4 regions of the Streptomyces sp. NPDC029151 genome follow, and region 3 is predicted to be linked to each of the others. Evidence: riboswitches for the same ligand, from Rfam matches in the RefSeq annotation. Region 3 holds a riboswitch; each other region holds the start of a gene.
The links. A riboswitch is a leader RNA that binds a small molecule or an ion and turns the genes downstream of it on or off. The one in region 3 is predicted to bind cyclic di-AMP.

Region 1: linked by a shared signal. The riboswitch ahead of ACZ4VF_RS18330 (C40 family peptidase) and the one ahead of ACZ4VF_RS15860 (C40 family peptidase) in region 3 are both predicted to bind cyclic di-AMP.
Region 2: linked by a shared signal. The riboswitch ahead of ACZ4VF_RS07215 (M23 family metallopeptidase) and the one ahead of ACZ4VF_RS15860 (C40 family peptidase) in region 3 are both predicted to bind cyclic di-AMP.
Region 4: linked by a shared signal. The riboswitch ahead of ACZ4VF_RS22755 (transglycosylase family protein) and the one ahead of ACZ4VF_RS15860 (C40 family peptidase) in region 3 are both predicted to bind cyclic di-AMP.

What each region holds. Positions count from the first base shown of each region.
Region 1 covers NZ_JBVHWQ010000004.1:403,620-411,014, reverse strand. Annotated here, with positions in the region: gene ACZ4VF_RS18350 (ATP-binding protein) at 1-371, shown strand, start outside; gene ACZ4VF_RS18345 (LuxR C-terminal-related transcriptional regulator) at 368-1,120, shown strand; gene ACZ4VF_RS18340 (C40 family peptidase) at 1,160-2,227, opposite strand; gene ACZ4VF_RS18335 (hypothetical protein) at 2,630-2,983, shown strand; gene ACZ4VF_RS18330 (C40 family peptidase) at 3,003-4,358, opposite strand; cyclic di-AMP (ydaO/yuaA leader) riboswitch at 4,369-4,537, opposite strand; gene pcrA (DNA helicase PcrA) at 4,800-7,289, shown strand; gene ACZ4VF_RS18320 (M23 family metallopeptidase) at 7,330-7,395, opposite strand, start outside.
Region 2 covers NZ_JBVHWQ010000001.1:1,820,759-1,828,153, reverse strand. Annotated here, with positions in the region: gene ACZ4VF_RS07230 (DNA gyrase/topoisomerase IV subunit A) at 1-244, opposite strand, end outside; gene ACZ4VF_RS07225 (M16 family metallopeptidase) at 705-2,108, shown strand; gene ACZ4VF_RS07220 (M16 family metallopeptidase) at 2,105-3,493, shown strand; cyclic di-AMP (ydaO/yuaA leader) riboswitch at 3,703-3,863, shown strand; gene ACZ4VF_RS07215 (M23 family metallopeptidase) at 3,876-4,631, shown strand; gene ACZ4VF_RS07210 (GntR family transcriptional regulator) at 4,847-5,533, shown strand; gene ACZ4VF_RS07205 (HPr family phosphocarrier protein) at 5,750-6,031, opposite strand; gene ACZ4VF_RS07200 (bifunctional acetate--CoA ligase family protein/GNAT family N-acetyltransferase) at 6,211-7,395, shown strand, end outside.
Region 3 covers NZ_JBVHWQ010000003.1:635,203-642,597, forward strand. Annotated here, with positions in the region: gene ACZ4VF_RS15850 (ATP-dependent Clp protease proteolytic subunit) at 1-424, shown strand, start outside; gene ACZ4VF_RS15855 (hypothetical protein) at 432-737, shown strand; cyclic di-AMP (ydaO/yuaA leader) riboswitch at 1,155-1,305, shown strand; gene ACZ4VF_RS15860 (C40 family peptidase) at 1,309-1,782, shown strand; gene ACZ4VF_RS15865 (LysE family translocator) at 1,790-2,407, opposite strand; gene ACZ4VF_RS15870 (LysR family transcriptional regulator) at 2,492-3,415, shown strand; gene ACZ4VF_RS15875 (ATP-binding protein) at 3,532-3,987, opposite strand; gene ACZ4VF_RS15880 (helix-turn-helix domain-containing protein) at 4,201-5,061, shown strand; gene ACZ4VF_RS15885 (DUF397 domain-containing protein) at 5,071-5,292, shown strand; gene ACZ4VF_RS15890 (8-amino-7-oxononanoate synthase) at 5,350-6,477, opposite strand; gene bioB (biotin synthase BioB) at 6,625-7,395, shown strand, end outside.
Region 4 covers NZ_JBVHWQ010000006.1:96,063-103,457, forward strand. Annotated here, with positions in the region: gene ACZ4VF_RS22745 (FtsB family cell division protein) at 1-7, opposite strand, end outside; gene eno (phosphopyruvate hydratase) at 111-1,406, opposite strand; gene ACZ4VF_RS22755 (transglycosylase family protein) at 1,743-2,456, opposite strand; cyclic di-AMP (ydaO/yuaA leader) riboswitch at 2,461-2,636, opposite strand; gene ACZ4VF_RS22760 (transglycosylase family protein) at 2,821-3,900, opposite strand; gene ACZ4VF_RS22765 (cytochrome P450 family protein) at 4,068-5,339, opposite strand; gene ACZ4VF_RS22770 (nucleoside triphosphate pyrophosphohydrolase) at 5,543-6,565, opposite strand; gene ACZ4VF_RS22775 (SurA N-terminal domain-containing protein) at 6,654-7,304, opposite strand.

The DNA of each region.
Region 1 (7,395 bases), on a different contig from region 3:
ACGCCGCCGAGGTGGAGGACAAGCACGGCGTCCCCATCGAGGTCGTGATCGTCGGTGATTGCCCGCTCGACGAGAAGACCACCGCGCAGATGCAGGCCGCGCGCGAGGCGATGGTGAACGCCGCCAAGTACGGTGGCGAGGGCGGTGCCGTACAGGTCTACGCCGAGGTCGAGGGGAGGACGGTCTTCGTGTCCGTGCGGGACCGCGGTCCCGGCTTCGACCTCGACGCGATACCCGCCGACCGCATGGGTGTCAGAGAATCGATCATCGGCCGCATGGAGCGCAACGGCGGTACGGCCCGGCTGCGGGCGGTGCCGGGCGGCGGCACCGAGGTCGAGCTGGAGACGGAGAGGGCGGAGAAGACGTCATGAGTGACGCGACCGAGGCGAACGGCACGACGGCAGCGGGGGGAGCGGCGGAGGCGGCCGGGTCCGGCCGGCGTGACGCCGGCGCGGGCGGGCGGCACGTACGCGTGGTCCTCGTGGACGACCACCGGATGTTCCGCACCGGCGTGCAGGCCGAGATCGGCCAGACCGCCGAGACCGGGGTCGAGGTGGTCGGCGAGGCCGCGGACGTCGACCAGGCGGTCACCGTCATCACCGCCACCCGGCCCGAGGTGGTCCTGCTCGACGTCCACCTGCCGGGCGGTGGCGGAGTCGAAGTGCTGCGCCGGTGCGCCGCGTTGATGACGGACGCCGAGCAGCCGGTCCGTTTCCTCGCGCTGTCCGTGTCGGACGCGGCGGAGGACGTGATCGGGGTGATCCGCGGCGGCGCACGGGGCTACGTCACCAAGACCATCACCGGCACCGACCTGATCGACTCCATCTTCCGCGTCCAGGAAGGCGACGCCGTCTTCTCGCCGCGGCTGGCCGGGTTCGTCCTGGACGCCTTCGCCTCCACCGACGCCCCGCCGGTGGACGAGGACCTGGACCGCCTCACCCAGCGGGAACGCGAGGTGCTGCGGCTGATCGCCCGTGGCTACGCCTACAAGGAGATCGCCAAGCAGCTGTACATCTCGGTGAAGACGGTCGAGTCCCATGTCTCGGCGGTCCTGCGCAAACTCCAGCTGTCCAACCGGCACGAGCTGACCCGCTGGGCGACCGCGCGCCGGCTGGTCTGACCCCTACGGCCCCGCCACCGCCCCGCCCTCACCGGACCCTCACGCCACCCTGGTCGCCCCCGCGAACGGCATCTGGTCGATCGGGGCCAGGCGCACCGGTGCCGAGGGATTCGGGGCGTGGATCATCTGCCCGTTGCCCACGTAGATGCCGACGTGGCTGATCCCGGAGTAGAAGAACACCAGGTCCCCGGGCTGGAGTTCCGAGCGGGAGACCCGCCGGCCGGCGTTGATCTGGGCGTAGCTGGTGCGGGGCAGGGAGATGCCGGCGGAGCGGTAGGCGGCCTGGACCAGGCCGGAGCAGTCGAAGGCGTTCGGGCCGGTCGCGCCCCATACGTAGGGGCTGCCGAGCTTGCCGTAGGCGTAGGCGACGGCCGCCGCAGCGCGTGCCGTGGGGGCCGGTGCGGACCCGGCCCGCTCCAGCGGCTCCCTGGGGTCCGTGGCCGACCGGGAGGCGTGCGCCCCGCCCGTGCCGCCGGCACCGGTGACCTCCGTCCGCTGCCGCGGAGTCAGCCGCGCCAGCAGCCGCCGGGCCTCGTCCAGTTTGCCGGTGACGGTCTTCTTCTGCCGGTTCAGCTCCGCCTGCCGGGACCGCAGCGACCTCAGTTCGATGCGCGCGGCACCGCGCAACCGCTCGATCTCCCGCAGCTGCCGGCGCACCCGTGAGACCGCGGCGGCCTGCCGGTCACCGGCCCGCTCGGCGAACGCGGCGCCGTCCAGGTACCGGTCCGGGTCACTGGAGAGGGCGAGTTGCCAGGCCGGGTCGATGCCGCCGTCCCGGTACTGCGCCGCCGCGAACGAACCCAGCACCTCCCTGGCCGAGTCGAGCTTCGTCCGCTCGCGGGCCGTCTCGTCCTGGAGCGTGGTCAGCCGCCGCTGGGCCGCGTCCGCCTTCTCCTTCGTCCCGTTGTACTTCTCCGTGGCGGCCTCGGCCTCCCGGTACAGCGTGTCCACCTTGGCCTTCACCTGCGCCGGCGTCGGCTGCGGCTCGGCGTGCCCCGTCCCGTCGAAGGCCGTCGCGGCGGCCGCGCCCGCCAGGGCGAGCGTGGCGGCCGTCCGGGCCGTATGACCGCTGAGCGGGCGCTGCGGGGGCTTGCGGTGGGATGCCACCTGGACCGTCACGTCCTTCCGTACGTCTCCTGCGACCGAGCGGTCGGTACGCTCCGCGGCGGCCCGCACAGGGGGAGCGGGCCGCCGCGGGGCCTTTCTCGGCGGTGGTGGCCGACTGCCGCCGCCGGTCCGGCGGCGGTGGGGAGAGCCGGTCACCTGGGGGAGGACGGTAGGCCGGAGAGTGACGGCTTGGTAACGGACTGTACGGAACTGGTGCGGACGGACCGTGAAGTGACCGGATGTGTCCGCGTCCGCGGGCGGCAGTCGTCGCCTTTACAGAGCGTGGTGACCGAAGGGCGGAAAGTGGGACTGCCGTGGGTCGTGGGGTGCTATGGGGCGGATATATGCAATATTCCGGCCCGATGGAGGAGGGCCGGTGGCTCACGGTTAGGCTCCGGCCCCATGGACGCACTCATCCATCTCTTCGTCGGCCTGCACATCATCGGTATCGCCGCGCTGCTCGGCGGTTTCCTCACCCAGGTGAAGGCGATGGGCCAGGGCGCGGCCCGGTTCGTGCCCGGGATGCTGCACGGCGCACTGACCATGCTGGTCACCGGCGTGGCCCTCGTCGGACTCGACCAGGCCGACGACCACCACGTCAACAACATCAAGATCGGCGTGAAGCTGGCGCTGCTGATCGTGATCCTCGGCCTGGTCTACGTGAAGCGCGACGAGGAACGGATCGACAAGGGCCTCTTCGGGCTGGTCGGCCTGCTCACCACGGCCAACGTCTTCATCGCCGTCCTCTGGGCCTGATCCCCGGCGCGCCCCCGTCTCAGCCCGGCCGCACCACGCTGTGGACGGCCGGCTCGCCGGTGCCCGACACCGGCTCCTCGCGGACGTACGCGCCCGGCCTGGGTGCGTGGATCATCATGCCGTCGCCCGTGCAGAGCCCGACATGGCGGGCGTCGTCGTGGAAGAAGACGAGGTCACCGGGGCGGGCGTCGGCCGGCGCGACCGGTGTCCCGGCGCCGGCCTGCTCGCGGACGGTGCGCGGCAGCGTGACGCCGGCCGACTTCCAGGCGGCCTGGGTGAGGCCCGAGCAGTCGTAGGAGTCCGGACCCGCCGCACCCCACACGCACGGCTTGCCGAGCTGGGCGCGGGCGAACGCGATGGCCTTCCTGGCCTTGGTCGCGTACGTCCCCGAGGGCGCGGCGGTGGCCTGGACGATGCGCTCGGACAGCAGCACGCGCGCGTGAGCGAGTTTCCTCTGCACGGCGGCCTTGGCCGCCTTGGGGCCGGAGTCGGTGTCCTGCGCGGTGGCGGGAGCGGAGGCCGCCGTCGCGGTGTGGGGGACGTGAGCGGCTTCGGCGGCCCGGGCGACGGTCCGGGCGGGCCGAGTGGGCGGGGCGGCCGGTACGGCGTCGGGGGAGGCGGTGAGGGCGCCGGCTCCCACGGGCGCGAGGGGGGCCGTGTCCGGCACGGGCGGGGCGGCGGGCGTGGCGCGGACGGGCGGCGTGAGAGCCGTACCCCCGGTGCGCGTGGTTCCGCCGGCGAGCGCGGTCCCCGCGGGCGTGGCCCCTCCCGCCGTGGCGCGGCCGTCCTCGTCCCGGCCCGTGCCCCGCTGGGCCGGGATCATGCCGCGCAGGCTGGGAATGGCGCGGTGCTGGGCGCGCCGGGCTACCTCGTCCCGGAGCCGCTGAAGACTGTCAGCGCCCCCAGGGCGGGGAACATCGGCCCCGGCCGCCCCGACGCCCTCCGCGGTCCGGTCGCCCCGCGCACCCCGCCCGGCCCGGCGCTCGGCCCGCTCGGTCCCGCGCCCTGCCGACTCGGCCTGCTCGGTCCACCCGGTCCCGCGCTCGGTCCGTTCGGCACGTCCCTTCCCCCGCTCACCCGGTCCGGTCCCGCGCTCCGCGCGTGCGGCCCCCCGGTCCGACCGTCCGCCCCACTCCCGGCCCGCGGCGGACGCCTCGGCCGCCGACTCCGCTCTGCGGTAGAGGTCCTCGATCTTGCGCTCGACCTCCTCCGGGCTCGGCCTGCCGTCACCGGCCGCCGGCGCGGCTTCGGCGGTCTGGGGCAGGACGGCCACGGAGGCGAGGGCGGCGGTGGCGAGGGCGGGGCCCGCGAGGGCGGGGGTGCGGATGCCCGCTCCCGGGGTTCCGCCGGGGCGCGGCTTGCGGTGCGACGCCAAGGGAGGCGACTCCTTCCCGTGCTGCCGCCTACCGGGTTAGCTGTCGGGTTCGGGCGGGATGCTCGGAAGGGTTGCCCTACGGCGTCGTCCCGGTGGGAGTCGGCCGATTCACCCCAGGATCGGTGGGTCCCCGGCTCCGGGCACCGTGCGGGGCGCGCCGGACTCGGCGGAGGCCGCGCGGCCCGGCGAGGTTCGCCGGAGAGGGGTCGTGCGGCCTGACGGCAACCTAGCCAACTCGTGTGTCTTCTGTGAAGGTTGGTGCGAGGTATGTCCGATACATTTCCGTGACCTTGGGGCGGTTTCATGTGTCCGTGACCGGGCGCTTCCCGTGCGTGAGCAGGGGAAAGGCGTCGCAGGGGCGAAGACGGACGCTTCGGCGAAGGCGGCGGGTTCCGGGGACGGCGACCGGTTGTCGGTGGGGCGCCCTAGACTCGGAGAGCGATGAGCAGCCTCTTTGACGACAGCTTCCTGGCGGACCTCCAGGCCCCTCGCGGGCGCGAGGAGGAGCCCCCGCCGCCGCCCGAGGACGATCACACTCCGGAGCAGGTTCCGGACGATCTGTTCGGTGGGAAGTTCGACGTGCCACCGGACCGGGACGCGTACTACCGCGACGGAGCCCCCCGCCCCGTGCTCGACCCGGCGGCACTCCTGGAGGGGCTCAACGAGAACCAGCGCGCCGCGGTCGTGCACGCCGGCTCCCCGCTGCTCATCGTCGCCGGCGCCGGCTCCGGCAAGACCCGGGTGCTGACCCACCGCATCGCGTACCTGCTCGCGGAGCGGAACGCCCATCCGGGCCAGATCCTCGCGATCACCTTCACCAACAAGGCCGCGGGCGAGATGAAGGAGCGTGTCGAGCAGCTCGTCGGCCCGCGCGCGAACGCGATGTGGGTGATGACCTTCCACAGCGCGTGCGTGCGCATCCTGCGCCGGGAGAGCAAGAAGCTCGGCTTCACCTCGTCCTTCTCGATCTACGACGCCGCCGACAGCAAGCGCCTGATGGCCCTGGTCTGCCGCGACCTGGACCTCGACCCCAAGCGCTTCCCGCCCAAGTCGTTCAGCGCCAAGATCAGCAACCTGAAGAACGAGCTGATCGACGAGGAGGACTTCGCCGCCCAGGCCACGGACGGCTTCGAGAAGACCCTCGCCCAGGCCTACGCCATGTACCAGTCGCGGCTGCGCGAGGCGAACGCGCTGGACTTCGACGACCTGATCATGACGACGGTCAACCTGCTGCGCGCCTTCCCGGACGTCGCCGAGCACTACCGCCGCCGCTTCCGGCACGTCCTGGTGGACGAGTACCAGGACACCAACCACGCCCAGTACGCGCTCGTGCGTGAGCTCGTCGGCACCGGCGAGCGCGCCGCGGAGGACGCCGACACCCCGCCCGGCGAGTACGACGTTCTGCCCGCCGAACTCTGCGTCGTGGGTGACGCGGACCAGTCGATCTACGCCTTCCGGGGCGCGACGATCCGCAACATCCTCCAGTTCGAGGAGGACTACCCGGACGCGACGACGATCCTGCTGGAGCAGAACTACCGCTCCACGCAGACCATCCTGTCCGCCGCCAACGCGGTCATCGAGCGCAACGAGTCCCGCCGCCCGAAGAACCTGTGGACCAACGCCGGCCAGGGCGCCCGGATCACCGGGTACGTCGCCGACACCGAGCACGACGAGGCCCAGTTCGTCGCCGAGGAGATAGACCGGCTGGTCGACGCGGGCGACGCGCGCGCGGGAGACGTCGCCGTCTTCTACCGCACCAACGCCCAGTCCCGTGTCTTCGAAGAGGTCTTCATCCGCGTCGGCCTGCCCTACAAGGTCGTCGGCGGGGTCCGCTTCTACGAGCGCAAGGAGGTCCGGGACGTCCTGGCCTACCTGCGCGTCCTCGCCAACCCGGAGGACTCGGTGCCGCTGCGCCGCATCCTCAACGTGCCCAAGCGGGGCATCGGCGAGCGCGCGGAGGCGATGATCGACGCCCTCTCCCAGCGCGAGAAGATCAGCTTCCCGCAGGCCCTGAAGCGGGTGGACGAGGCGTACGGCATGGCCGCGCGCTCCACCAACGCGGTGAAGCGGTTCAACACCCTGATGGAGGACCTGCGCACCATCGTGGAGTCCGGCGCGGGTCCGGCGACCGTCCTGGAGGCGGTCCTCGAACGCACCGGCTACCTGGCCGAGCTGCAGGCCTCCACCGACCCGCAGGACGAGACCCGCATCGAGAACCTCCAGGAACTCGCCGCCGTGGCCCTGGAGTTCGAGCAGGAGCGCGGTGAGGACGAGCAGAGCACGCTCGCCGACTTCCTGGAGCAGGTCGCGCTGGTCGCCGACTCCGACCAGATCCCCGACGAGGAGGACGGCGACGGCGTCATCACCCTGATGACCCTGCACACCGCGAAGGGCCTGGAGTTCCCGGTCGTGTTCCTGACCGGCATGGAGGACGGCGTCTTCCCGCACATGCGCGCCCTCGGCCAGACCAAGGAGCTGGAGGAGGAGCGGCGCCTGGCGTACGTCGGCATCACGCGTGCGCGGGAGCGGCTGTACCTCACGCGGTCGGCGATGCGCAGCGCCTGGGGCCAGCCGTCGTACAACCCGCCCTCCCGTTTCCTGGAGGAGATCCCGCCCACCCATGTGGAGTGGAAGCGGACGGGGGCGGCGGCGCCGGTGTCGTCCGGGCCGGCGTCCGGGATCGCGGCCTCGCTGTCCTCGACGCGGTCGCGTTCCTCGGCGTCCGGCGCGTCCGGGTTCGCCACGCGGCGCACGGCGGAGAAGCCGGTGGTCGGGCTGGCCGTCGGCGACCGGGTCACCCACGACCAGTTCGGGCTCGGCACGGTCGTCGCGGTGAAGGGCACGGGCGCCAACGCGGAGGCGACGATCGACTTCGGCGACGCCAAGCCGAAGCGGCTGCTGCTGCGGTACGCGCCGGTGGAGAAGCTGTAGCAGACCGGAAGGGCCCCGCTGGAGAGCGGGGCCCGGCGGCTCAGGTGGGGTCCAGCCCGTGGCTCCGCAGCCACGGCAGCGGGTCTATGGCCGCCCCGCCCGCGGG
Region 2 (7,395 bases), on a different contig from region 3:
CGACGACGCGCGCGCACTTCACGTAGCCGCGGTCGGGGCGCAGGCCCATCTCGTTCATCTGGTAGACGATCCGGCGGTGCACCGGCTTGAGGCCGTCACGGGCGTCCGGCAGGGCGCGCGAGTAGATGACCGAGTACGCGTACTCCAGGTAGGAGCCACGCATCTCGTCCACGACGTCGATGTCGAGGATCCTCTCCTCGAACGAATCGTCGGGCGGCGGGGTCTTCGTGCTGCGGCGGGCCATCGCTGCCGGCTCCTTGCTGAAAGGATGGACGGAACTGACGCGGACCATTGTGGACCGAGGCACTGACAACCCGTGCCGCGACCCGGTACCGGAGGATTTCCCGGCGCCCGTCACTCGGGGACCGCGCGGCGGCAGGCACCGGGCGCCGGGGAAGCGCGAGGCATCCGGGCCGGGGCGCCGGGGAAGCGTGAGGCATCCGGGCCGGGGCGCCGGGGAAGCGTGAGGCATCCGGGCCGGGGCGCCGGGCTGCATCCGCGGCCGCGAGCCGGCCGCGGCCCGACCACGCCCCGACCGCGTCCCGACCGCGACCCGCCCGGGCGCTCGGGCGGGCCCCGGGATCCGCTGTGGGCGTACGTCCCGCGGGAACTTCGCGAAGCCCCCGCACGCTTTGCATACAGTGGCAGGACCGGCAGGAAAACAGCGGTTTCCATCAACCGCCTCCGCTCGCGAAGGGACGTACATGCCCATGGGTCACACGACCACAGCCGAGGCAGGCTCCGGGGGCCTGACAGCGACCGAGCACCGCCTGGCCAACGGTCTGCGCGTGGTGCTCTCCGAGGACCACCTGACCCCGGTGGCGGCGGTCTGCCTCTGGTACGACGTCGGCTCCCGCCACGAAGTCAAGGGGCGTACCGGCCTGGCTCACCTCTTCGAGCACCTGATGTTCCAGGGCTCCGCGCAGGTGAAGGGCAACGGCCACTTCGAGCTGGTGCAGGGCGCCGGCGGTTCGCTCAACGGCACCACCAGCTTCGAGCGCACCAACTACTTCGAGACCATGCCCGCCCACCAGCTGGAGCTGGCGCTCTGGCTGGAGGCCGACCGCATGGGCTCGCTGCTGGCCGCCCTGGACGACGAGTCCATGGAGAACCAGCGGGACGTCGTCAAGAACGAGCGCCGCCAGCGCTACGACAACGTGCCGTACGGCACCGCCTTCGAGAAGCTGACCGCGCTCTCCTACCCGGAGGGCCACCCCTACCACCACACGCCGATCGGCTCGATGGCGGACCTGGACGCGGCCACCCTGGAGGACGCCCGCCAGTTCTTCCGCACCTACTACGCGCCGAACAACGCGGTGCTCTCCGTGGTCGGCGACATCGACCCCGGGCAGACCCTCGCCTGGGTCGAGAAGTACTTCGGCTCCATCGCGTCCCACGACGGCAAGCCCGCCCCCCGCGACGGCTCCCTCCCGGACGTCATCGGCGAGCAGAAGCGCGAGGTCGTCGTGGAGGAGGTACCGGCACGCGCCCTGATGGCCGCCTACCGGCTCCCGCACGACGGCACGCGCGCGTGCGACGCGGCCGACCTCGCCCTGACCATCCTCGGCGGCGGCGAGTCCTCCCGCCTGTACAACCGGCTCGTGCGCCGCGACCGTACGGCCGTCGCGGCCGGCTTCGGCCTGCTGCGCCTGGCCGGCGCGCCCTCCATGGGCTGGCTGGACGTGAAGACCTCCGGTGACGTCGAGGTGCCCGTCATCGAGAGCGCCATCGACGAGGAGCTCGCCCGGTTCGCCGCGGAGGGCCCCACGCCCGAGGAGATGGAGCGCGCCCAGGCCCAGCTGGAGCGCGAGTGGCTCGACCGGCTCGGCACGGTCGCCGGCCGCGCCGACGAACTGTGCCGGTACGCCGTCCTGTTCGGCGACCCGCAGCTCGCCCTGACCGCCGTCGACCGCGTCCTGGACGTGACGCCGGAGGAGGTCAAGGAGGTCGCGGGGGCCCGTCTGCGGCCCGACAACCGCGCGGTCCTCGTCTACGAGCCGAAGTCCCCGGAGGCAGTCCCGGACGCCGGGGTTCCGGAGGACCCGGAGCAGGAGGCGACCGTGGAGGCGGGCCGCGACGAGACCGAGAACGAGGAGACGGCCAAGTGACCCAGCTCGCCACGATGGACTTCCACCCCCAGCCGCAGCCGGGCGAGGCCAGGCCGTGGGCGTTCCCGGCGCCCGAGCGCGGCACGCTCGACAACGGCCTGACCGTGCTCCGCTGCCACCGCCCCGGCCAGCAGGTCGTCGCCGTCGAGGTGCTGCTGGACGCGCCCCTGGACGCCGAGCCGGCCGGCCTGGACGGCGTCGCCACGATCATGGCGCGGGCCTTCTCCGAGGGCACCGACAAGCACTCCGCGGAGGAGTTCGCGGCCGAGCTGGAGCGTGCGGGCGCCACCCTGGACGCCCACGCCGACCACCCCGGCGTCCGGCTCGGCCTGGAGGTCCCGGCCTCCCGTCTGGCCAAGGGCCTCGGCCTGCTCGCCGACGCCCTGCGCGCGCCCGCCTTCGCCCCGAGCGAGGTCGAGCGGCTCGTCCGCAACCGCCTGGACGAGATCCCGCACGAGCTGGCCAACCCCGCCCGCCGCGCCGCCAAGGAACTGTCCAAGGAGCTGTTCCCGGCCACCTCGCGCATGTCCCGGCCGCGCCAGGGCACCGAGGAGACGGTCGAGAAGATCGACGCGGCGGCCGTGCGCGCCTTCTACGACCGCCATGTGCGGCCCGCCACGGCCACCGTGGTCGTCGTCGGCGACCTGACCGGCATCGACCTGGACGAGCTGCTCGGCGACACCCTGGGCGCCTGGACCGGCACCCCGGGCGAGCCCCGGCCGGTGCCGCCGGTGACCGCCGACGACACCGGGCGCGTGGTCATCGTGGACCGGCCCGGCGCGGTCCAGACGCAGCTGCTCATCGGCCGGATCGGTCCCGACCGGCACGACCGCGTGTGGCCCGCCCAGGTGCTCGGCACGTACTGCCTCGGCGGCACCCTCACCTCCCGCCTGGACCGCGTCCTGCGCGAGGAGAAGGGCTACACCTACGGCGTGCGCTCCTTCGGGCAGGTCCTCAGGTCCGCGCCGGACGGCACGGGTGCGGCGATGCTCGCCATCAGCGGCTCCGTGGACACGCCGAACACCGGCCCGGCGCTGGACGACCTGTGGAAGGTGCTGCGGACCGTCGCGGCGGAGGGCCTGACCGACGCCGAGCGGGACGTCGCCGTGCAGAACCTCGTCGGTGTGGCGCCGCTGAAGTACGAGACCGCGGCGGCCGTCGCGAGCACGCTGGCCGACCAGGTCGAGCAGCACCTGCCCGACGACTTCCAGGCGACGCTGTACCAGCAGCTGGCCGCCACGGGCACGGTGGAGGCCACGGCGGCCGTCGTGAACGCCTTCCCGGTGGACCGCCTGGTGACCGTCCTCGTCGGCGACGCCGCGCAGATCAAGGCGCCGGTGGAGGCGCTCGGCATCGGTGAAGTGACCGTGGTGGCGGCCGAGTAGCGGCACGCGCGCGTGGGCCCTGGCGACCTGAGTGTCGCCAGGGCCCACACTGTTCCACTCGTTCCCTCAGATGCCCGTTTTGGGGCGGAGGTTGCCTGTCTGCCCTGTGGGATGCGCTACAAAAACCCGGATCCGTTTGAGGATTGAAAGCGCGCGGCCGTAGCGTCGTCCGGGCTGTTCGTCAGGCAGTGCGCCGCATCCGCGGCACCGGACAGTCATCGCCGAGTCCCCGTACGGCGCGAGCCAGGGGAGCCGGGGACCCACCGTCCCTGGGGTGAATCGGGCGCCCGCGCGGCTGCGAGGGGGCCCGTAGGAGACCTTCCTGCTCCGAACCCGTCAGCTAACCCGGTAGGCGAGAGGGAAGGAAAGGACCAGCCACTTCATGGCGTTCATGTGCGCCACCGGGAAGCACCGCAAGCCCGGCCGGGTCAAGCGGACCACGGCTCAGGCGGCCGGCGTCGCGGCCCTCACCACCACCGGCGTCATCGGCACCCTCGCCGCCTCCCCGGCGCTCGCCGCCGAGAACTCCGCGGAGCAGACCGGCCTCGTCCCCGTCCTCACCATGACCGAGGACGTCCCCGAGCAGATCGACGCGCAGGCCGCCGCCCAGCAGCAGGCCGCCGAGCAGAAGGCGGCCCGGGAGGCCGCGGCGAAGGCCGCCGCCAAGCGGGCCGAGGAGGTGCGGGCGGCCAAGGCCCGTGCCGCCCGCGAGGCGGAGCGCAAGCTGCTGAACACCTTCGTCGCCCCGATCGCTCACTCGTACGTCTCCACCGCCTACCAGGCCAGCAGCTCCCTGTGGTCCTCCGGCTCGCACACCGGCATCGACTTCCACGCGGCCAGCGGCACGGCCGTCCACGCGGTGGGTTCGGGCACGGTCGTCTCCACCGGCTGGGGCGGCGCGTACGGCAACCAGGTCGTGATCCGGATGGCCGACGGCATGTACACCCAGTACGGGCACCTGTCGTCCATCGGCGTCACGGTGGGCCAGAAGGTCGTCCCGGGCCAGCAGATCGCCCTGTCCGGCGCCACCGGCAACGTCACCGGCCCGCACCTGCACTTCGAGGCGCGTACGAGCCCCGAGTACGGCTCGGACGTCGACCCGGTCGCCTACCTCCGCGGGCACGGCGTGCACATCTGACGCCACCGAAACGGCTGTCGAAAGCCCCGGCTCACCGCCGGGGCTTTCGCCGTTTTTCGGGGTGTCCGCCGGGTGCGCTGACCAAAAAATATCCATGGATGACCGCCTGCCGTCGGAAATTCCGGCTCATTGGAATAGAGTCACGGAACACGCGTCCATCGTCGGCGTACACGTCTATCGTCGACGTTTCACGGGGATTGAGGCGGAGGTCGGTCATGCGTATTCCGGCGCACTCGGTGTGCACGGCGATCCGGGACGACATCGTCGCCGGCGTTCACGGGCGCGGCAGCCGGCTCACCGAGGAGGTCCTGGCCCGCCGGTACGGCGTCTCGCGCGTCCCCGTGCGCGAGGCCCTGCGGACCCTGGAGGCCGAGGGGTTCGTCGTGACGCGCCGGCACGCGGGCGCGTGCGTGGCCGAGCCGACCGAGCAGGAGGCCGCCGACCTGCTGGAGATGCGGATGCTGCTGGAGCCGCTGGCCGCCGCCCGGGCCGCCCAGCGGCGGACCGAGGCCCATCTGAAGGTGCTGCGCGGCCTGGTCCGGCTGGGTCAGGAGCGGGCCAGGAGGGGCGGCAGCGAGGATCTCCGGTCGCTGGGCGGCTGGTTCCACGAGACGCTCGCCCAGGCCTGTGGCAGCCCCTCGCTGACCTCCATGCTCACGCAGCTGCGGCACAAGATCGCCTGGATGTACACGGTGGAGGCACCGAAGAGCCCTGTGGCGTCCTGGACCGAGCACGGGGCGATCGTGGACGCGGTGGCGCGCGGGGACGCCGAGCGCGCGCGGGCGCTCACGACGCTGCACGCCGAGCGGGCGACGGGCGCCCGTCGACTGCGCTTTGCCGGGGCCGCCGAGCGTGTGAGGACTTCGCAACACCCCGTACACACGTCCGGTTCGCGGGATTAACACGGGCGCCGTATACAAAGAGGATGCATTTCCGGGCGGGGGTGTTTCCGCTGCCCTTGTTTATCGCACCCGGAATCGCACCCGGAATTATGGCACTGCCCGCCCCCGTAAATAGACGGCACACGGACGGCGCGAATCCTGGGCTGCCCGCGGATACGACGAAGCCGCCCCGCCCCGAAAGGCGAAGCGGCTCCGGCGCTCTGCGCGACGGCTCGGTCAGACGGTCTCGGGCAGCTCTTCCAGGCCCTCGGAGACCAGCTTGGCCAGACGGTCGAGGGCGGCGTCCGCGCCCTCGGCGTCGGAGGCGAGGACGATCTCCTCGCCGCCCTGGGCGCCCAGGCCCAGGACGGCCAGCATGGAGGCCGCGTTGACGGGGTTGCCCCCGGCCTTGGCGATCGTCACCGGGACGCCTGTGGCCGTGGCGGCTCGGACGAAGATGGAGGCGGGGCGGGCGTGGAGGCCCTCGGCCCAGCCGACGTTGACGCGGCGCTCAGCCATGTGTTGCTGCCCTTCGGTGTTCAGGGTTGTCTAGACCAGTTTCCCATATCGTGAAGCGTGCCCGGAGAGGACCCGCGTCCCCTCTCGGTGTGGCGCCGGACCGCGGCCTCGGTCCGGCTCTCCCGTCCCCCACAGACTGCCTCGCGCCGTTGTCGTACGCGAGCCGTACTCTGGGGCCCATGCAGACCTCGGCGGACCGGCAGGACCGGCACCAGTACCCCGCCCACTGGGAGGCGGACGTGGTGCTGCGCGACGGTGGTACCGCGCGCATCCGTCCCATCACCATCGATGACGCCGACCGCCTGGTCAGTTTCTACGAGCAGGTCTCGGACGAGTCGAAGTACTACCGCTTCTTCGCGCCGTACCCACGGCTCTCCGCCAAGGACGTCCACCGCTTCACGCACCACGACTTTGTGGACCGGGTGGGACTCGCGGCCACCATCGGCGGCGAGTTCATCGCCACCGTACGCTATGACCGCATCGGCACGGACGGGCTGCCCGCGTCCGCGCCCGCCGACGAGGCCGAGGTCGCCTTCCTGGTGCAGGACGCCCATCAGGGCCGCGGGGTCGCCTCCGCGCTGCTGGAGCACATCGCGGCCGTCGCGCGCGAGCGGGGCATCCGCCGTTTCGCCGCCGAGGTGCTGCCCGCCAACAACAAGATGATCAAGGTGTTCACGGACGCCGGCTACACCCAGAAGCGCAGCTTCGAGGACGGCGTCGTCCGCCTGGAGTTCGACCTCGAACCCACCGACCGTTCCCTCGCCGTGCAGCGCGCGCGGGAGCAGCGCGCCGAGGCCCGCTCGGTACGGCGGCTCCTCGCGCCCGGCTCCGTGGCGGTCGTCGGCGTCGGCCGTGCCCCCGGCGGAGTGGGCCGCGGCGTCCTCGGCAACATCCGCGACGCCGGCTACCCAGGCCGTCTGTACGCGGTGAACAAGGCCTTCCCCGAAGACCTCAAGGAGGTCGACGGCGTGCCCGCGCACCGCTCGGTGCGGGACATCGACGCGCCGGTGGACCTCGCCGTCGTCGCCGTACCGGCCGAGCACGTGCCCGCCGTGGTCGCCGAGTGCGGTGAACACGGCGTCCAGGGACTGGTGGTGCTCTCCGCCGGATACGCCGAGAGCGGGTCCGAGGGGCGCGAGCGGCAGCGCGCCCTCGTGCGGGCCGCGCGCGCGTACGGCATGCGGATCATCGGCCCGAACGCCTTCGGGCTCATCAACACCGCCGCCGACGTCCGCCTGAACGCCTCCCTCGCCCCCGAGATGCCCCGCCCCGGCCGCATCGGGCTGTTCGCCCAGTCCGGCGCCATCGGCATCGCCCTGCTGTCCCGGCTGCACCGGCGCGGCGGAGGGGTCACCGGCGTCACC
Region 3 (7,395 bases):
CTCGCCGGGCGGCTCGTTCGACGCCATGACGGCGATCTACGACACGATGCGGTACGTCACCTGTGACGTCGTCACCTACTGCCTGGGCCAGGCCGCCGCCTCGGCCGCGGTGCTGCTCGCGGCCGGCACCCCGGGCAAGCGGTTCACCCTTCCGGGTGCACGCATGGTGATCGAGCAGCCCGCGCTGCCCGAACCGGTGCGCGGCCAGCCCAGCGACCTGCTCCTCCAGGCCGAGGAGTTGACCCGGACCCGGGAGACGCTCCGCGAGATGCTCGTCCGGCACACAGGGCGCACGGCCGAGCAGGTCGACGCGGACCTGGAGCGTGACCTGATCCTGGACGCCGCCGGAGCCGTCGCCTACGGTCTGGTGGACGGCATCGTGCCCAGCCGCCGGGACACGCCCGGCGCACCGGGCGCGAGGTGAGCCGGCCGTGCTGCCGGACCTTCCGCCGCTGCCCGCCCTGACCCGCGCCGAGGGCGAGTTGGTCGACCGTTACCTGGAGGCGGTCGACCTGCTCGGCCGCATCAACCCGGCCCGCCCCGGGGGCACCTACCACGGACTGCGCGCGGCGCAGGCCCTGGTGCGCAAGGCGGCAGAGCTGCGCGACGCGCTCGCACTGATGCACCAGCGGGGCGAGACGGAGCTGCACGGGGACACGCTGGCACGGGCCCTGCGGGTGCTGGACGGTGAGCGCCGGGTCGCTCGCGTCGCGCTCCCGCCGGACGGCGCCGGCTGAGACGGACATCCGACCGGCCCGGGACACCCGGGCGTCGACGGGCGTCGTTCGGAGGGGAGTTGAAACGGCCCGAACGACGTACCGCCGACCGGTGTACATCCGGATCGTTTTCCGGGCCTCCCGAGTTGCGCGGCACGCGGGTTCGCGGGTCGCGTGGCGACGCTTCGCCCCAGGTCGGGGGCTACGTCCGGGAACTGACGGAGGCTCGAACAGAGCAGTGTCCACCCGAACGGGTGAGTGGTGAGTAACGCCACAAATCCCCGATTCCATTGGGATTTTCGGACAGGAGTGAGCCAAGATCCCTGTCTGACGACAAGCCCCCGCCACCGCGGCGGGGCGATCCGGGCGGACGCCGAGTCCTGCCGCCGCCCGGATGACCGGTCGACGGAGTGGATCGGCAGGAGTGGAGGACCCAAGCAAGACGGGTCGCCGGAACGGATGTTCGTCCGACACGGACGGGCGTGAGGTTCCGAGCAGCCCTTGGGGTGAAGCCGCGGCAACGCGGCCGGGCAACTTCGCCAGCCCGAATCCGACAGGTCATCCTTCACAGGCGGCTGACGAAGGGTTGCGCATGACTGCGCTCAATCGTGTCCCGTCGCTGATGGCCCGGGCCGGCACGGCCTCGGCTCTCACTCTCGCCGCCGTCGGCGGCTCGATCGTGGTGCCCGGTCTCGCAGGTGAGGCCTCGGCGGCGACCACGGCGACCAAAGCGCTGCGGATCGCGGCCTCCAAGAAGGGTGCCCCGTACGCCTGGGGAGCCACGGGGCCGCGCAGATTCGACTGCTCGGGGCTGACGCTCTACTCCTACAAGAAGGCCGGCAAGAAGCTGCCGCGCACCGCGGCGCAGCAGTACAACAAGACCCACCACATCTCCGCCCGCAGCCGCAAGGCGGGGGACCTGGTCTTCTTCCACTCGGGTTCGAACGTCTACCACGTCGGCATCTACGCCGGTCACGGGAAGATCTGGCACGCCCCGAAGACCGGCGACGTGGTGAAGCTCCAGAAGATCTGGACGAGGAGCGTCTGGTACGGCCGGGTCAGCTGACCCGTCCTCAGGCAAGGAGCGGCTCCAGCAGCAGGGCCGCTCCCAGGGCCGTCAGCGCCACCCCGGTGCCCGCCTCCAGCCCACGGGCGGCCCGGGGCCGGCGCAGCCGGCTGCCGAGGCGCTCCACCAGCAGGGCGACCAGCTGGAACCACAGCAGCGCCAGCACGCACACGATCAGCGCGAGCAGCAGGGTCCGCGGCAGGGCCTGGCTGCCCGCCGGCACGAACTGCGGCAGCAGGCTCAGGAAGGTCAGCGAGGCCTTCGGGTTGAGCACGTTGGTGACGAAGCCCTGCCGGAGCGGGTGGGCGGCTCCGGCCGCGGTCTCTCCGGGCGTCCCGGCGGGCCGCCGCAGCCCCCACAGGGTGCGTACGCCGAGCTGGAGCACGTAGGCGCCGCCCAGCAGCTGCAGGGCGCGGAACAGCGCGGGCACGGCGACCAGGACGGCCGCGACGCCGGCCACCGCCAGGGTCGTGTGCACCAGGAGCCCGCCGGCGATGCCGAGACCGCAGACCGCGCCGGCCCGGCGCGAGACGAGCGCGTGGCGTACGACCACGGCGAAGTCGGCGCCCGGCATGGCGACCAGGGCCGCGGCGATCCCGGTGAAGGCGATGAGCTGTGCGTCCATGCCGGCCAGCCTGCCGGGGAACAGCCTTCAGCAGGTATGTGGAATCAGCAGGGTGAGCCTTAAGCATTGCTTTAGCCTGAGCGCATGTACGACCCGACTCGGCTCGCCGCGCTGGTGGCCGTCGCGGAGGCCGGCTCGATCACCCGGGCCGCGGACCGGCTCGGCTACACGCCGCCCGCCCTCTCCCAGCAGCTGGCCAAGCTGGAGCGGGAGGCGGGGGCGGCGCTGCTGGTGCGCCACCACCGCGGGGCCCGGCTGACCGAGGCCGGGGAGGTCCTGGTGGCCCATGCCCGCCGGGTGCTGGACGAACTGGAGCGGGCCCGGCACGAACTGGCGCGGCTGACCGGTCTCACCGGCGGCGCGCTGCGGCTCGGCACGTTCCCGACGGCCGGGGTGCATCTCCTGCCGCCCGCGCTGAGCGCGTTCCGCCGGGCGCATCCCGACGTACGGCTCTCGGTGGCGGACTACGACCCGCCGTCCGGGGTCACCGCGGTGGCGGCCGGCGAGGTGGACCTGGCGCTCACCCACACCTACCATCCGGCGGAGCCCGTCCCGGTACCGGCGGCGGTGCGGCTGGAGCCGGTCCTGGTGGAGGAACTGGTGCTGGTGACGGCCCCGGGGCACGCCCTCGCCAGTGCCTCGGCCCGGCTGCCGCTGACGGAGCTGTCCGGACAGCCGCTGATCAGCATGGCGCCGCACCATGCGGCCCGGCGGGAGATCGAGGCCCTGCTCGCCGAGGCGGGTGCCACACCGGCGCTGCTGGTGCCGACCCCCGGTTATGCCGTGGTGTGCGCGCTGGTCAGTGCCGGGCTGGGGGTGGCCGTCGTACCGGAGATGGTGGCGCGGACCGCGACGACGCCGGTCGGGGTGCGGCCGCTGGAGGGCGGGCGGCTGCGGCGCACGATCTCGGTGGCGTACCGGGCGGACGAGACGAATCCGGCGGCGGACGCCTTCCGGGCGCTGCTGCGGGGGGCGTTCGGGCGGGCGGGGAGGAGCACGGGCGGCTGAGCCTGCCGTGTGCGCGGGCCACCGGTTCCCGGCGTGGGCCGACGCCTCGGGGACACTGCCGTGCGCGAGGTGTCCGGTGGGGCCCCGAAGCACCGGCGTGGCCCCGTGCGGGAGGGTTACGGCTCCGGCTGGCCCGCCGGGACCGGGGCGGCCGGGACGGTCCAGGGCAGTTCGATGGAGACCGTCTTGCCGCCCTCACGGGTGGGGCGGATGCGGAGTCTGCCGCCGCACTCCGCGGTGAGCCAGCGGATGATGACCATGCCGCGACCGTTGTCCTGCTGGACGGCGGCGGGCAGTCTCTTCGGGAAGCGGGGGTGGCTGTCCGTGACACCGATGCGCAGGTGTTCGTCATGGTGCAGCGCGATCTCGACCGTGAAGGTGGGTGACTGGCCGAAGGTGTGCTGTACGGCGTTCGTGGCGAGTTCGGAGACGATGAGCCGGACGGTGTCGGCCGTCTCGGTGTCCGAGGGCAGACCCCACTCCGCGAGGGTGCCGACGACGTAGGAGCGGGCGGCGGAGACCGAGGCGGGATCGCTCGGCAGAGTGACGGATGCTTCCAGGTGGTCTGCCATGGCGACGTCGTCCCTTTCCCACGGGACCGCGGTCCGACAGGCGGCGGGGGGTTCGAGTACGGTCCCGGACTGGTGCTTGTCCGCCAGACTGCCACCAACGGGCCGGTCACGGGGGGCGATCCACCAAGATATGCATATATCTGTCGCTCGAAGCGGTGAACTCTGCGACGGGAGACCGTATCGGGGCGGCCCGTCAGGAGTAAGGAGAAGCCCATGCAGAACGGTCCGGCGGTGCGGCGCCGCAAACTGGGCGCCGAGCTGCGCATGCTGCGTACCGGCGCCGGGCTCACGAGTGGTGAGGCCGCACGGCTGGTCGGCTGGCACCAGTCGAAGGTCAGCCGCATCGAGACGGGCTCCAGCGGCGTGAAACCGGCGGATCTGGAATTACTGCTGGACGCCTACGGGGTCCGGGACGGGCATCTGCGCGAGTTGCTGCTGATGCTGGCCGGGTCGGAGGACGCGGGCGGCCGGCACCGCTGGTGGCACGCCTACCGCGGGGTGCTGCCGCCCACGTACCGCGACTTCATCAGCCTGGAGTCGCAGGCCAGCGCGATGCGCACCCTGGAGACCACGGTCGTGCCGGGTCTGCTCCAGACGGCCGAGTACGCCCGCGCGGTGACCCGGGCGGCGGTGAAGGACCTGGACGAGGACCGCCTGGACACGCTGGTGGAGGTGCGGCTCGCCCGGCAGGACGTGCTCCGCTCGGACCCGCCGCTGGTGCTGAGCGCCGTACTGGACGAGGCGGTGCTGCGGCGCGAGGTCGGTGGTCCGGAGGTGATGGCGCGGCAACTGGAGCGGCTGATGGAGGCCGCGCGGCTGCCCCAGGTACGGCTCCAGGTGCTGCCGTTCGCCGCGGGGGCACATGTCGGCCTCACCGGGCCTTTCGTTATTTTCTCATTTCCGAGCACTTCTGATCTGGACGTAGTTGTTCTCGACCAGTTGACGAGTAGCCTCTACCTGGAACGGAAAGAAGACCTCATGGCCTACTCGGAGGCCTTCGACATCCTTCGGTTCCACGCCCTTTCCCCCGAGGACTCGTTGGACTACATCGCCGGAATAGGTGACGGCGCGTAAGGAGGCACCATGACCGCTCTGCCTCGGAACGTCCCTGCCAGTACCGACCTGCTCCATGTGCGCTGGCTGCGCAGCAGCCACAGCACGGGAGCCAACAACTGCGTGGAGACGGCACGGCCGCGCTCCGGCCCCGCGGCCGGACTGCTCGCCGTGCGCGACTCGAAGAGGCCGGCCGGTCCCGCCCTGCTCTTCTCCCCCGAGAGCTGGACGGGATTCCTGACCGCACTCTGATCGGTTTCGATCAGCCCCTGACCGCTTTTGCGCGACGCACGGCCGTGCCACGCCGACTCACGGTCGCGTTTCGCCGATGACCCGTACAGCGCGTTCGATCTCCGCCCCGGACAGGTCCGCTCGGGCTGTCAGCCTCAGCCGGGAGACGCCGTCGGGCACGGAGGGAGGGCGGAAGCAGCCCACGGCCAGGCCTGCCGTACGGCAGTCGGCCGCCCAGCGCACCGCCTGCTCCGGGGACGGAGCCCGCACGGAGACCACCGCGGCGTCCGGACGCACCGCCTCCAGACCCGCGGCGGTCAGCCGTGCGTGCAGTTCCGCGGCCACCTCCCGGGCCCGCGCCGCCCGTTCGGGCTCACGCTCCAGCAGCCGCAGCGCCGCCAGCGCGGCACCGGCCGCCGCCGGCGCCAGACCCGTGTCGAAGATGAACGTCCGGGCCGCGTTGACGAGGTGGTCGATCACCCGCGCCGGGCCGAGCACCACCCCGCCCTGGCTGCCCAGCGACTTGGACAGGGTGGCCGTGACGACCACGTCCCCGGCGCCCGCGAGACCGGCCGCGTACGGCGCGCCCCGGCCGCCGTCGCCCAGCACGCCGAGCCCGTGGGCGTCGTCCACGACCAGTCCCGCGCCGTGTTCCCGGCAGGCCTCGGCCAGCCCGGCCAGCGGGGCGCGGTCGCCGTCCACGGAGAACACCGTGTCGGAGACGACGATCGCCGGACCCTGATGCGTGGCCAGGGCCTTGCGCACGGCCTCCGGATCGGCGTGCCCGACGACCTGCCGCTCCCCCCGGGCGAGCCGGCAGCCGTCGATGAGGGAGGCGTGGTTGCCCGCGTCGGAGACGATCAGCGAGCCGTGCGGGCCGAGCGCGGTGACCGCGGCCAGGTTGGCGGCGTACCCGGAGGAGAACACCAGGGCCGCCTCGAACCCGCAGAACGCCGCCAGCGCCCGCTCCAGCTCGGTGTGCAGGGCGGTGGTGCCGGTGACCAGCCGGGAGCCGGTGGAGCCGCCGCCCCAGGTCCGGGCAGCCTCGGCCGCTCCTTCGGTGACCTCCGGATGGCGGGCCAGACCCAGGTAGTCGTTGCTCGCCAGGTCCAGCAGCGGCGAGTCGGCGGGGCGCGGGCGCAGGGTGCGGACGAGTCCCGCGCGGCGGCGCGCCTCGGCCTGCTCGTCGATCCAGCCGAACACCATGGTTCCTCCGGTGCTTTTGTAGGTAGCGGACAGACCCTAGCGGTACGGCCGACTGCCCATGGTGTGGCAATACCCACACGGTGAAGCGACTCTGTTGTGCGAAGTCTCCTTGGCCCGGGGCGCTCCCGTAGGACAGGATCGGACCTCATGGACCTGCTGAACACGCTGGTGGACAAGGGGCTTCGGCGCGAGCTGCCGACCCGCGAGGAAGCGCTCGCCGTGCTGGCCACCTCCGATGACGACCTGCTCGACGTGGTGGCCGCGGCCGGCAAGGTGCGCCGGCACTGGTTCGGGCGCCGGGTGAAACTCAACTATCTGGTCAACCTCAAGTCCGGCCTGTGCCCGGAGGACTGCTCGTACTGCTCCCAGCGGCTCGGCTCCAAGGCCGACATCCTGAAGTACACCTGGCTCAAGCCGGACGAGGCCTCCCAGGCCGCCGCGGCGGGCCTCGCGGGCGGTGCCAAGCGGGTCTGCCTGGTGGCCAGCGGGCGCGGTCCGACGGACCGGGACGTGGACCGGGTCTCCGAGACCATCAAGGCGATCAAGGAGCAGAACGAGGAGGTCGAGGTGTGCGCCTGCCTCGGTCTGCTCTCCGACGGCCAGGCGGAGCGGCTGCGCGAGGCCGGCGCGGACGCGTACAACCACAACCTCAACACGTCCGAGGGGACGTACGGGGACATCACGACCACCCACACGTACGCCGACCGGGTGGACACGGTGCAGAAGGCGCACGCGGCCGGTCTGTCCGCCTGTTCGGGTCTGATCGCGGGCATGGGCGAGACCGACGAGGACCTGGTCGACGTGGTGTTCTCGCTGCGTGAGCTGGACCCGGACTCGGTGCCGGTGAACTTCCTGATCCCGTTCGAGGGCACCCCGCTGGCCAAGGAGTGGAACCTCACCCCGCAGCGCTGCCTGCGG
Region 4 (7,395 bases), on a different contig from region 3:
CTGCCATCTTCCCCGCCTCCCGTTCACACACGCGCGTACGTCCCCGGACACGGTACGGGACCGGGTGCGGGGACGTACGTACGACTGGCTAGGCCTTACGCCAGGTTGGCTCAGCCCTTGGAGACCGCGCCGCGGAAGCGCGGGAACGCGCTGCGGCCGGCGTAGACCGCGGCGTCGTCGAGGATCTCCTCGATGCGCAGCAGCTGGTTGTACTTGGCGACGCGCTCGGAGCGGGCCGGGGCGCCGGTCTTGATCTGGCCGCAGTTGGTGGCGACGGCCAGGTCGGCGATGGTGACGTCCTCGGTCTCGCCGGAGCGGTGGGACATCATGCACTTGAAGCCGTTGCGCTGGGCCAGCTCGACGGCGTCCAGCGTCTCGGTCAGCGAGCCGATCTGGTTGACCTTGACCAGCAGGGCGTTGGCGGCGCCCTCCTCGATGCCGCGGGCCAGGCGCTCGGGGTTGGTGACGAACAGGTCGTCACCGACGAGCTGGACCTTGTCACCGAGCTTGTCGGTGATGGTCTTCCAGCCCTCCCAGTCGTCCTCGAACAGCGGGTCCTCGATGGAGACCAGGGGGTACGCCTCGACCAGCTCGGCGTAGTACTCGGTCATCTCGGCGGCCGTGCGCTCCTTGCCCTCGAAGAGGTAGGAGCCGTCCTTGTAGAACTCGGACGCGGCGACGTCGAGGGCGAGCGCGATCTGCTCGCCGGGGGCGTAGCCGGCCTCCTTGATCGCCTCCAGGATGAGGTCGAGCGCCTCGCGGTTGGAGCCGAGGTTCGGGGCGAAGCCGCCCTCGTCGCCGAGGCCGGTGGACAGGCCCTTGTTCTTCAGGACCTTCTTCAGCGTGTGGTAGACCTCGGTGCCCCAGCGCAGGGCCTCGGAGAAGGACTCCGCGCCGATCGGGGCGATCATGAACTCCTGGATGTCCACGTTGGAGTCGGCGTGCGAGCCGCCGTTCAGGATGTTCATCATCGGCACCGGCAGCAGGTGCGCGTTCGGGCCGCCCAGGTAGCGGAAGAGGGGCAGGTCGCTGGCCTCGGAGGCGGCGTGGGCGACGGCGAGCGAGACGCCGAGGATGGCGTTGGCGCCGAGGGAGCCCTTGTTGTCGGTGGCGTCCAGGTCGAACATGGCCTGGTCGATCAGGCGCTGCTCGGTGGCGTCGTAGCCGACCAGCTCCGGGCCGATCTGCTCGATCACGGCGAGGACGGCCTTCTCGACGCCCTTGCCCTGGTAGCGGTTGGGGTCACCGTCGCGCAGCTCGATGGCCTCGAAGGCGCCGGTCGAGGCGCCGGACGGGACGGCGGCACGACCCGTGCTGCCGTCGTCGAGGCCGACCTCGACCTCGACCGTGGGGTTGCCTCGGGAGTCCAGGATTTCCCGGGCTACGACGACGTCGATGGACGGCACGAGCATCTCCTTCTTGGATGTGACGCTGGAAGTGCGGGCTGGGTGCCTTACGGCTGTGCCTTGCGACTAGAGCCTAACCGTCCCGGGGGCGTCGGCCACCGACCGACCGTCCCGTGGACATGCCGACCGTACCTTTTGTTTCTGCGCCAAACAAAGGGCTTCGGGGAGCTCGGTGCTCCCGGGCAGAAAAAAACCCGCCCCGGTGCGTACGGGGGAACACGCACCGGGGCGGGGGGCCCGTGGGGACGGGGGGTGGCCCGCACGGGGTCTCAGGGGGCCGGGCGGGCCCGGGGGACCCGCCCGGGGAGGGCCGCGGGGGTCCGCCGGCCGCTCCTCTTACTTCAGGTGCAGCTGCTGGCCCGGGTAGATGAGGTTGGCGTCCTGGACGATGTCCTTGTTCAGCTCGAACAGCTTCTGCCAGCCGCCCTTGACGCCGTTCTTCGCGGCGATGGCACCGAGGGTGTCACCCGTGACGACCTTGTACTCGCCGTCGCCCTTCTTGACCTTCTTGCCGGTCGGGGTGGTGACGGTCTTCTCCGTCGACGGGGCGGTCCGGGTGGTGGAGCGGGTGGTGGACTGCTGGTCGGTGGAGCGGGTGGCGGCGGAGCCGGTGCCGCTGCCCGAGCCGCCGGTGCCGCCCGAGGTCGAGGGGGCGCTCGGGGCGGAGCCGTTGTACGGGGTACCGGACAGGCCCGTGCCGCATACCGGCCAGGCGCCCTTGCCCTGCGCGGCCAGCACCTTCTCGGCGACCGAGATCTGCTGCGACTTGGAGGCCTGGTCGGCGGTGGCGGCGTACTGCGTGCCGCCGTACGCGGACCAGGTGGAGGCGGAGAACTGCAGACCGCCGTAGTACCCGTTGCCGGTGTTGATGGACCAGTTGCCGCCGGACTCGCACTGGGCGACCTTGTCCCACTCGGCGGTGGTGGCGGCGGAGGCGTTGCCGGCCGCCATCAGCGGGGCGGCGACGGCCGCGCCGGTGACACCGGCGAGCGCGATGGCCCGGGTGGCCTTGGACGGACGACGGTGCTTGCCCTTGCCGGTAAACAGCATGGATCGATCCCCTCACCGACGCCTGCGAGGTGAGCTGTCGGGTTCGGGCCGGTTGAGTTGCCCGGCCGCGCTCCCGCTTGCGCGGAAGTCGCGGCTTCACCCCCAGCCGGTCCCAGCCTCAACTGCTGGTCCCGGCGCCTACCTTGGGTCCCCCGCTCCTGCCTACGGCGCTTGACGCGACGACTGTTCCCGGGTGGGCCGCTGGCAGGATTCGGCGTTGCGACCGCCGGGGCTCGTGGTGACGAGCGGCCTCGACCGTAGACACGCGCCGCGCGGAATTTCAAAGACGATCAGGGCTTCTGAGACTCATCCCACACTTTCGCCAAACCGGACATTACGGCGTCAAATGGGGCGTCAACTCCGCCTAGTTCGCGTCCGTTTCACCCGCGACGTCCAGCGTCTGACCGGCGGCGATGTGATCCGGGTCGGACCCGATGGCCTTCTTGTTGTCCGCGTAGAGCGCGCGCCACCCGCCGTCGACGTCGAGGGAGTCGGCGATGGAGACGAGGGAGTCGCCCTGGCGGACGGTGTACGTGTCCGTCCCGCGGGACGCGTGCCGGCCCGACACGGTGTCGTCCTGACCGTTTGTCACGCTTTCGTCCGCACTCGCCCCGCGGTGACGTCCGCCGCCGAGCGCCCCGGTGTCGACCAGGCTCCAGGAACCGGCGGCCCGCTGCGGGTCGTTCTCGACGCCCGCCTCCGGGGTGGCGGGGGCGGAGCCGTCACCGGGCGCGCTGGAGCCACCGGCGCCCGGCGAGGCGGACTTGTCGGACTTGGGGGTGTTGGTCCCCGCGGAGTCGGCGTCCGCACCGGCGTGCTTGCCCGGCTTGCCGGTCGGCGTGGTCGCCGGATCCGTGGACGATCCGGCGCCGGAGCCGGAGTTGGCGTCGGGGCCGGCACCGGTGGAGGACGGCGAATCCGGCGAACCGGACGCACCGGAGCCGTCGGAGGACCCCGAAGTGCCGGAAGTTCCGGAGGTGTCGGACTTCTCGGTCGATCCGGACGTCCCGCCCGAACCGCTCTTGTCGCCGGAGCCGCCGACACCCGTGTCGACGTCCACGGAACCCGAGTCGGTCGTCAGGCCGGACAGCAGGGCGCAGGTGGCCCACGGGGCGGTGCCCTTGTCGGCGAGGATCTTCTCGGCGACGGCGATCTGCTGGTTGCGGCTGGCCTGGTCGGGGCTGGCCGCGTACTGGCCGCCGCCGTACGCGTTCCAGTCCTCCTGGGAGATCTGGAGGCCGCCGTAGTAGCCGTTGCCGGGGTCGGCGCTCCAGGAGCCGCCGCTCTCGCACTCGGCCACCTTGTCCCACGTGCCGCCGTCGGCCGCGCTGGCGCTCGCCGCGCCGAGGAGCGGGATGGCGATGGCGGAGCCGGTCACTCCGGCCGCGACGAGGAGGGCAGGGGCCTGGCGGGGGCGACGGTGTCGACCGTTCCCGGAGAGCATGCAGAAGCCTTTCGAGCGACAGCAGGGCCGACGCGGCGGACGGAGCGGGTCGCCGCGCTGATGGGTGAACGTATAGGCAGACGATCACTTGTCACAAGTTCATGCCGCGCAGATCACGTGAAGATCACAGAGTTGAACGTCGTTCTTTTCCTCTGGAGGGCCTGTGGTCAGGCCGTGGGCGTGAACTCGACGGGCAGGGTGCGCAGGCCGCGCATGATGAGTCCGCCGCGCCAGCGCAGCTCGGCCGGATCGGCGGCGAGGCGCAGGTCCGGCAGGCGGGTGAGCAGGGTGGCGAGCGCGGTCTGGCCCTCCAGGCGGGCGAGCGGCGCGCCCAGGCAGTAGTGGATGCCGTGGCCGTAACCGAGGTGCTGGTTGTCACGGCGGCCGAGGTCCAGCACGTCCGGCTCGGCGAACCGCTCCGGGTCCCGGTCGGCGGCGGCGAGGACGACGAGCACCGGGTCGCCCGGCGCGATGTCCTGCCCGCCGATGGTGAGCGGCTCGGTGGCGAACCGCCAGGTGGCCAGCTCCACCGGGCCGTCGAAGCGCAGGAGTTCCTCGACTCCCGTCTCCAGCAGGTCCCGTTCGCCGCGGGCCAGGGAGGTCTGGAGCCGCGCGCGCTGGTCGGGGTGGGTGAGCAGGGCGTAGGTTCCGTTGCCGATGAGGTTGACGGTCGTCTCGAAGCCGGCGAACAGCAGGATGAAGGCCATGGCGGCGGCCTCGTTCTCGGTGAGGTGCTCGCCGTGGTCGGAGGCGCGGATGAGGCCGGAGATCAGGTCCTCGCCGGGCGTGGGCGCGGCGGGCAGCGCCTCCCGCTTCCGGTGGATCAGCTCGGCGAGGTAGCCGCGCATCTTCTTCACCGACCGGGCGACCCCGCCCCGGGGGCCTCCGCCGTGCCGGATCATCATGCCCGCCCAGTCCCGGAAGTCGTCCTGGTCCTCGCGCGGGACGCCGAGCAGGTCGCAGATGGCGTAGATGGGCAGCGGGAAGGCGAAGTCGTGGATGAGGTCGGCGGACCCCGTCTTGGCGAACCGGTCGATGAGGTGGTCGGTCAGTTCCTGCACCCGGGGGGCGAACTCGGCGACCCGGCGCGGGGTGAACGCCTTGCTGACGAGCTTCCTGAGCCGGGTGTGGTCCGGCGGGTCGATGTTCAGCAGGTGTGTCATCAGCTCGGCCTTGCGCTCGCCCGGGATGCCCGTCTTGCCCTTGGCGTGCGCGGGCTCGTCGTGATGCGCCGGGTTCTTGCTCAGCCGCTGGTCGGCCAGGGCCTGCCGGGCATCGGCGTACCGGGTGACCAGCCAGGCCTCGACCCCGCTCGGCAACCGCGTCCGGTGCACGGGGGCGTGCTCGCGCAGCCAGGCGTACGCCGGGTAGGGGTCGGCCGCGAACTCCCAGGTGAAGAGGGCGGGCGCGGACTGGTCGGGGCTGTGCTGCTCGGTCACTCCTCGACGGTATCCGGCCGGGCGGCCCCACCGCGTCCAGGCCTCCGCGCACGGGCCACGGCCGCCCGCTCCAGCATCTCCCCGACCCGCTGCGCCGCGGCCGGTGAGCGGCGGACCGCGGCCGGCAGCGCACGTCTCGGCTCCCGCGACTCGGCTGTCGCGCCGGCTCCCACGCCTCGCACCCGCCCGCCGGAGCAGCGGTACTAACCTGACAGCCCCTCAGCGGCCCGTATCGCGTCCCGGTACGCCCGCGCCGCCGCCCGCAGGGCCGCCTCCGGGTCGACGCCGGCCGCCTCGGCGCGGACCGCCAGCGCCAGCAGTTCGTACCCGATGCCCTCGCCCTCGGGCAGGGGGACCGCCAGGCCCGCCGTGCGGGTGCGGGAGGCGAGCTTGGCGGCGAGGGCCAGGCCGGGCTGGCCGAGCGGGACGCCCTCCGTGACCGAGGCGCGCCGCTTCTCCTCGGCCTTGGTGCGCAGCCAGTGCTCCTTGACGTCCTCCGGGGTCTCGGCCTCCTCGTCACCGAAGACGTGCGGGTGCCGGTGGACGAGCTTGGCGACGATGCCGCCGGCGACGTCGTCGATGGAGAACGGCGCCTCCGGGTCCTCCTCGGCGATCCGGGAGTGGAAGACGACCTGGAGGAGGACGTCGCCCAGCTCCTCGCGCAGCTCCGCGCGGTCGCCGGCCTCGATCGCCTCGACCAGTTCGTACGCCTCCTCGATGCCGTACTTCGCCAGGCCCTGGTGGGTCTGCCGGGAGGACCAGGGGCACTCGGCGCGGATGCGGTCCATGACCTGCACCAGGTCCAGCAGGCGGGCGCCGGGCAGGTCGTAGGAGGCGGGGAGCAGCTCCAGCTCCGGCATGGCGATCCGGCCGGAGCCGGCGAGCCGGGCGAGGCCGTCGGTGAGCGCCGGCTCGCCCTCGCCCGTCGCCACGACCACCACCGTGCGCCCGCCGGCGCAGGCCTCGACCAGCTCCTGCGCGGTGGGGGACGCCTCCGTCACCGCTGTCCCGGCCTCGCGCAGATACGGCAGCTGCGGGTGGGCGCCGTCCGCGCACAGCACGGCGTCGGCGGTGCGCAGGGCCTGCCAGGCGGGCCAGGACAGCAGGCCGGGGGCGACGCGGTGGCTGGTGGTGAGCAGGACGATGCGGCCGGGGGCTTCCTCGCGGGCGTCGGCGCGGAGCTCCGGGCCGCCTGCGGCGCGGGGTTCGGGGCTGGTTTCGTTCACGATTCGAACGTAACCCACGGCGCGAGGAAGCGGATCTCGTTGTCCACAGGGCCGAGAGATCCTGTGATCACGTGATCGTACGACCGGTCTAGGCCGTCACCGGCTGTCCGCCCGCCGTCGTGACCTCCCGCACCCACGGCGTCTCGGCGTCCACCCGGCTGCTCTTCTGCACGTCCCAGGTGCCGTAGCGCGGGTTGAGGTCGACGCGGAGCTCCTCGGACGCCTTGGACAGGGCCTTCCAGAAGGCGGGCCGGCTGGTGTCGGTGCCGAGCTTCTCGGCGAGCTTCTGCGCCTCCAGCTGCAGCCGCAGGTTGTCGTCGAGGCGGGCGGGGGCGATGCCGTACTTCTGGAGCCAGGCCGCCTCCAGGCCCTTGCTGCCGCCGGCCTGCCGCTCCAGGTCCGCGCGCATCTGCTGGATCTCCTTGCGGGTGACCGTGACGGCCTGGTCCTGCGCGGCGCGGTGCAGCACCCGGTCGAGCACCATGTTGTGCAGGGTGTCGCGGGTGAGGCCGCTGGTGGAGGAGACGACCTGCTGGTACTGCGTCTCGTCCGGCACCGTGGCCCGCTGGGCCCGGCGGACCTCCTCGACCCGGTTCTCCAGCTGGGCGACGGTGATCCGCTGCCCGCCGACGACGGCCGCGGCGCCCGGGTGCGCGTCGTCTCCGCAGGCGGTCAGCAGGGGTGCCGCGGCGGCGATCGCGGCGGTGAGGACGAGCGCGGTGCGACGGCGGCGGTGCAAGGAGACCTCCAGAGGGGAGATTGTGCGGCGGTGCACAAGGTCTTGCGGTGATCGATGGTAGGCAGTGGGCAGGCCGCGGCCAACCCATTCG